DNA from 2 places in the Gordonia alkanivorans genome. Region 2 is predicted to be linked to the other one. Evidence: riboswitches for the same ligand, from Rfam matches in the RefSeq annotation. Region 2 holds a riboswitch; the other holds the start of a gene.
What was found. Region 2 has a riboswitch for thiamine pyrophosphate ahead of thiC (phosphomethylpyrimidine synthase ThiC). Riboswitches for the same ligand answer to the same signal wherever they lie in the genome.

Region 1: linked by a shared signal. The riboswitch ahead of thiO (glycine oxidase ThiO) and the one ahead of thiC (phosphomethylpyrimidine synthase ThiC) in region 2 are both predicted to bind thiamine pyrophosphate.

Annotation. Positions count from the first base shown of each region.
Region 1 is NZ_CP027114.1:1,429,045-1,432,449, reverse strand. It holds gene thiG (thiazole synthase) at 1-503, opposite strand, end outside; gene thiS (sulfur carrier protein ThiS) at 496-696, opposite strand; gene thiO (glycine oxidase ThiO) at 693-1,757, opposite strand; TPP riboswitch at 1,751-1,860, opposite strand; gene thiE (thiamine phosphate synthase) at 1,908-2,579, shown strand; gene C5O27_RS06515 (hypothetical protein) at 2,930-3,298, shown strand; gene C5O27_RS06510 (NUDIX hydrolase) at 3,295-3,405, opposite strand, start outside.
Region 2 is NZ_CP027114.1:462,322-465,726, forward strand. It holds partial or broken gene C5O27_RS02110 (aldehyde dehydrogenase family protein) at 1-1,261, opposite strand, end outside; gene C5O27_RS02115 (GNAT family N-acetyltransferase) at 1,443-1,790, opposite strand; TPP riboswitch at 1,985-2,099, shown strand; gene thiC (phosphomethylpyrimidine synthase ThiC) at 2,091-3,405, shown strand, end outside.

The DNA.
Region 1 (3,405 bases), 970 kb from region 2:
GAGCCGAGTGGCATGACCGCGGCGACGCCGAGGTCGGCGAGTCGCGCAGCGAGGACCGGGTCGTCGTTGGTGTAGGCGAGCACGACGAATCCGTCCGCCACCAATGCGGCTGCGGCGTCGACGAGTTCGACGGCATCCGGCATCAGGGTGCGTTCGTCGGCCACCACCTCGAGCTTCACCCAGTTCGTCTCGAACGCCTCGCGGGCCAACTGCGCGGTGAGCACCGCCTCGGCGGTGGTGTGGCATCCGGCGGTGTTGGGCAGGACCGCGATGTCCAGGCGGCGCAGCAGGTCGAACACCCCCGTCCCCGACGCGGCGTCGACGCGACGCACGGCGACGGTCGTGAGTTCGGTACCCGACGCGACGAGTGCACGCTCGAGGGACGCGAGATTCGTCGCGCCACCGGTTCCGGTGATGAGGCGGGAGGAGAACTCGCGGCCGGCGATCCGAAGCGGGTCCGCCTCGGAAACGTCTGCGCCGTCGATGATGCCGGACTCAGCCACCTTGCACCGCCGTCACGATCTCCACTACGGCTCCCGAGGTCATCGTGTGTTCCGACCATCGTCCTCGCGGTACGACTGCGCCGTCGACGGCCACCGCGATCCCGCGGTAAGGCAGTCCGAGGCGGGTGACGACATCCTTCACCGACTCGTCGTCGCCCACGTCGAGGTTCTCTCCGTTCACGGTGATGGTCACGCGGATGCTCCTTCCAGAATCCCGAGCACCCTGTCCGCCGTGCCCGGTGCGAGAACGATGCCGTTGCGGCCGTGGCCGGTCGCGACCACTGTACGGTCGTCGATCCGCTCCACGATCGGCAGTCCGTCGGCGGTGCACGGCCGTAGTCCGGCGCCCGCCTCGGTCAGTTCGTAGGTGCGCAGTCCCGGCATGACCTCGATCGCGTCGGCGAGCAGATCGGCGACGCCACCTGCCTGCGGAGTGCGGTCGCCGAAGTCACCGGCCTCGTATTGCGTTGCGCCGACCACGATCCCGTCCTCGCGCGGGACCAGGTAGACCGCCCGGCCGTGGAGCCGGGCCCGGACCACGTGGCCGGGCGGCGGAACCGACCACCGTGTCCGGCGCAAGCGGAGGATCTCCCCCTTGGCCGCGTGGAGGGGCACCTCGGGAAGCAGTGCCGCCGTGGCGATTCCGGCGGCGAGAAGGATCTGATCTCGCGGGCCGGCCTGTTCGCGGACGTCGGCGAGGCTCTCCACCCGTGCATCCATGAACCGCACCCCGACCGCGGCCCCGGCGCTGCGCAGGGTCGCCAGCAGCCGTCGGTTGTCGATCGACCACTCCCCGACCGCCCGGTAGCCGCCGACGAGCCGCGAACTCAACGACGGCTCCAGGGAACGGATCTCACGACCCGTCACCGTGCTGAGCGTGGCGTCGGTGCGCGGCTGATTGGCCCAGACGAAATCGGCGAGATGGCGCAGGTACTCGGCGTCGGCTGCCGAACCGGCGACGAACAGGGAGTCGGTGGCCGTCACGATCGCGGGGTCGTCGAGCCGCTTCACCAGCGTCGGCCAGCGCCGCACCGATTCGACCGACAGCGCGAGCGCGGCCTCCTCCCCCGGATGTCCCTCGCCCAGCGAGCCGAGCATCCCGCCCGCAACCCATGAGGCCCGCTCGTCGTGACCGGCGTCGACGACGAACACCTGCCAGCCGGCGTCGGCGGCGGCGAGCGCACAGGTCAGACCGATCACGCCACCGCCGACGACGGTGAGCGCACGGTCGAGTCGTGCTGGGGTGTTGCTCAAGCCAGATCACCTTCCTTCGCCGGAATGACCCGGATCAGGTTCGACGGTCTGCGGAGGGGTCCGCACTCTCAGCCCGCCTGCCCAGGCTCCCGTGTGTTCTCGCGGTCCACCCTACGCCCGGCCGGTCGACGCAGGGCTAGCCTGGTCGCCGTGACGACTGCTTCCGAATCGCGCCGCCGCCTTGATTCCGCCCGGCTCTATCTGTGCACCGACGCGCGACGCGAGCGCGGCGACCTGCTCGACTTCGTCGGCTCCGCCCTCGCCGGCGGCGTCGACATCGTGCAGCTACGCGACAAGGGGTCGGCGGGCGAGAAGAAGTTCGGCACGCTCGAGGCCCGTGAGGAGCTCGAGATCCTCGCCGCGCTGCGGGGCGTCGTCGACGCCCATGGCGCGTTGCTGGCGGTCAACGACCGCGCGGACATCGCCGCTCTCTCGGGCGCCGACGTCCTCCACGTCGGACAGGGCGACCTGCCGCCGGAGGTGGCGCGCCGGATCGTCGGCCCCGACACGATCATCGGGGCGTCCACCCACGACCGCGAGCAGGCCGCGGCCGCAACCGCCGACCCCGACGTCGACTACTTCTGCGTCGGCCCGTGCTGGACCACGCCCACCAAGCCTGGTCGCAGTGCTGCCGGCCTCGACCTGGTGACGACGACCGCCGGCGCCGCGCCCGGCAAGCCGTGGTTCGCCATCGGCGGCATCGACGCCCCGCGGGTGCCGGAGGTGACCGCCGCAGGTGCCCGCCGGATCGTCGTGGTGCGGGCGATCACCGCCGCCACCGATCCCGCTGCCGCGGCCGCCGACCTCCTCGGCCGGTGGTAGCCCAGGGGTGGTCCTCAGGGTCGGTTGTCAGAGTGGACTGCCGAGGCGGAATCCGTTTGCCTGATCCGGACACCGCGGTCTAGCCTGGACCGATCATGATGTGCATCAAGAGCGCGCTCGTAACCCGCCGCAGCGGGGTCTGATTCTGACCGACCCCCCGCTGCGGGTCGGTTGCACGCTCTTGTCGGTCATCCGTTCTTCGACCGAAATCGGCTTTCGAGATGCACCTTCTTCATCTGCCTCACCCATCCTTCTCACGACACGGGCACACGACCGCGCCGTCGGGAGATCCCATCACCGAACACTTCGGCCGTCCGCTGCCCGCGGGTATGCGCGAGGAGGCCATCGGGATGAGCTGGCAACACTTCACCGACGAGTACGCGGGCAACGGAGCCATCCGGCTCGGATCGTGGTCGGTCGCACCGGCGCGGCAGGACCTCGTCGAATGCCGCGCGACCATCGCGATCGCCGATCGCCTCATGTCGTGCAGCGCTGTCGCCGCCGGACCGCTCGGCGCGATGACGTCGATCCTGTACGACCTCGGCGCACCCGTTCAGATCCTGCGGCTGCACCAGCGCGAGGTCGACGGGGCGATCGCCACGTTCCTGCTGTGTGAGAACAACGGTCGGCAGGCGTGGGCCTTCGGCGAGGGCAGGACCGGGGACGAGGCGAACATCGCCGCGCTGATCTCCGGCGCCAACCGGCTGCTCAGCCCCTAACCCTGCGGGTCGAGTGCGGCGATCCGCTCGCGCAGGGTGGGCCAGGCCCGGCCGAACGCCGGATGCAGCGGGAGTTGATCGACGTGTTGTTCTTCGACCCAGCGCAG
Region 2 (3,405 bases):
CTGCGTGAAAAGTGCAGCGGACAACCCGTACTCGCCGTCGCCGGCCACCCGGAACGCCTCGGAGACCGAGGGCACACGGACCACCGCCAGGACCGGACCGAAGAGCTCGTCGCGCCACACGTCGAGGTCCGTGGACGGTAGTTCCAGGATCGTCGGGGACAAGAAGTATCCGTCTTCGGGGATACCTACGGGCGGCTGGTCACCTCCGGTGAGCACGGTCGCACCCTGCTCGACTGCGCGAAGGATGCCGGCCCTGATGGTGTCACGAGCAGGGGCCGTGATCACCGGACCCATCTCGGTGGAGGGGTCCAAGGGATCACCGACGACCAGGTCGGCGGCAGCCTTGCTCAGTGCGGCGAGGAGTTCGTCGGCCACGGCCTCGGTGACGACGAGTCGCGATGTGGCCGTACACTTCTGACCCGAGGAGCGGAACGCTCCCAACAGGATCTGCTGGACCGCCAGGTCGAGGTCGGCGTCACCGAGGACGATCGCGGCGTTCTTGCCACCCATCTCGGCCTGCACCGGCACGCCGCGCGCGGCGCCGGCGGCCGCGATACCGCGTCCGACCCCGGTCGACCCGGTGAAGGTGATGGCGTCGATGCCGGTGTGATGGACGATGGCGTCGCCGATCTCACGGTCGCCGAACGTCAGATTCACTACGCCGGCGGGGAGCCCGGCTTCGGTCAGGGCCTCGCCAAACGGAACGCGAGCAGCGGAACGGTGCCGGCCGGCTTCCACACCACGGTGTTGCCGTAGACGAGGGCCGGCGCGATCTTCCACGCCGGGATCGCGATCGGGAAGTTGAACGGAGTGATGACACCGATGGTGCCGATCGGTTTGCGCGTCACCAGGATTCGCTCACCCTTGCGCGGTGACGAGTACACCTCGCCGGCCTCGCGGTCGCCGTCGGCGCCGTAGTAGCGGAGGATCTGTGCGGCGCGCCGCACCTCGCCGATACCCTCGGCGAGCGTCTTGCCCTCCTCGCGGGCGAGTTCCGCGCCCCATTCCTCGGCATTGCGCTCCAGGACGCCGGCAGCCTGCACGAGTACCCCACCGCGTTCGTGCGTGGACAGGCGTGACCACTCGGCCAGGCTGCGTCCGGCCGCGGTGACCGCGGCGTCCAGTTGGCGGCGCTCGCCCGACGCCCCACGGCCACGACGACGTTCGGGTCACCGGGACTGTCGCTGGTAAAGGGCGCGTCCTCGCCGTCGACCCATTGTCCGTCGATGAGGTTGTACAGGGACTCGACCGTCTCGGTCATCGTTCTCGCTTCCGTGGCAGCAGTCGGCCCGACAACCGGGCGGGATCACCGCCGAACAATACGTCCGCATCGGCACGCAAGGTCGTCGCCCGAGGGTACAAAACCTCGACCGCGGGTCACCCTGGCGTACAAGAACGCCAACGCCGGCAAGCGGCACCGCGGGCGCGCGGAAGCCGCCTGCTCACACCGGCGCGAGCTCGACGATCCCCGGGTGATGGTCGAGATAGTTCTTGGTGAACGAGCACACCGGCCGAAGCCGCGCGTTGCGTTCCCGGGCGAAGTGGATGACCGACCGGGTGAGACGGGTGGCGAGCCCGTGACCGCTGTATTCGTCGTAGAGAACCGTGTGCAGAACGGTGATGGTGGTCTGACCGTCGACAGTCTCGATCGAGTAGCCGAGCACCCCGACGAGATCCCCCGCGACCCAGAGTTCGAACCTCTCGCGGTCGGGATTGTGCACCACCTGAGCGATCTGCTGCAGAATGGATCGCGCCGACTGCGGCGGCCGATGCCGGTTCTTGCGTAACACCTACATCTCCTCACGTGATCACTGTGGCGGGTCACCGGCAGGACGTCGCGGCTCGACGCAAGGGCCCCTGTGACTAGGGTCACACCCTACCTTACGGTTCCGTAACTGCCGAGACCTCCCGGTGATCCGGTGCAGTGAGCATCTGGGCGCATCGTCAGGTGTTGACCGACGTTGTAGGGTGGCGAACGCAACACAATCACACACGCGGGGGCTCTCACGATGACCGAGGGCTGAGATGGCGACGGGCGGTCGCCGACCGCCCGAACCTGTCCGGGTAATGCCGGCGTAGGGAGAACCATCATGGGCACACGTGTATCCACCGCACCCACCACTGCGACATTCACAGACGGCGGTCTGACCACCGGGCCGATCGAGGGCAGCTCCAAGCACTACCTCTCCGTCGATCACCTCCGTGTACCGCAGCGCCGAATCCACCTGACGAACGGGGAACACCTCGACGTCTACGACACCTCCGGGCCGTACACCGACCCCGATGCCGTGATCGACGTGGAGCGCGGCCTGCCACCGACCCGGGACGCGTGGCACCGCCCGGAACCCGTCGACGGCGCGAGCACCCAACTCGCCTGGGCGCGAGCGGGGATCGTCACCGATGAGATGCGGTTCATCGCGGCACGGGAGGGCGTCGACCCCGACCTGGTCCGCTCCGAGGTGGCCATCGGCCGCGCCGTCATCCCGGCCAACCATCGTCATCCGGAGTCGGAGCCGATGATCATCGGCAAGCGGTTCGCGGTGAAGATCAATGCGAACATCGGCAATTCTGCGGTGCGCAGTTCGATCGCGGACGAGGTCGAGAAGATGGTGTGGGCCACCCGATGGGGCGCCGACACCATCATGGACCTGTCCACCGGCGCCGACATCCACACCACCCGGGAGTGGATTCTGCGCAACTCCCCCGTCCCCGTCGGGACCGTGCCGATCTATCAGGCCCTCGAGAAGGTGAACGGCGATCCCGTCGCTCTCACGTGGGAGATATACCGCGACACCGTGATCGAGCAGGCCGAGCAGGGTGTCGACTACATGACGGTGCATGCCGGGGTGCTTCTCCGCTACGTGCCGCTGACCGCCCGGCGGGTCACCGGCATCGTCTCGCGGGGCGGATCGATCATGGCCGCCTGGTGCCTGGCGCACCACGAAGAATCGTTCCTGTACACGCACTTCGACGAACTGTGCGAGATCTTCCGCCGCTACGACATCACCTTCTCCCTCGGCGACGGACTGCGTCCGGGGTCGATCGCCGACGCCAACGACGAGGCCCAGTTCGCCGAACTGCGCACCCTCGGCGAACTGACCTCCATCGCGAAATCCCATGGCGTGCAGGTGATGATCGAGGGCCCGGGACACATCCCGATGCACAAGATCGTCGAGAACGTGCGTCTCGAAGAAGAACTCTGCGAGGAGGCGCCGTTCTACACGCTCGGCCCCCTCGCCACCGACATCGCACCCGCCTACGACCACATCACCTCCGCGATCGGCGCGGCGATGATCGCCCAGGCGGGCACGGCCATGCTCTGCTACGTGACACCCAAGGAGCACCTCGGGCTGCCCGACCGGGACGACGTGAAGGTCGGCGTCATCACCTACAAGATCGCGGCCC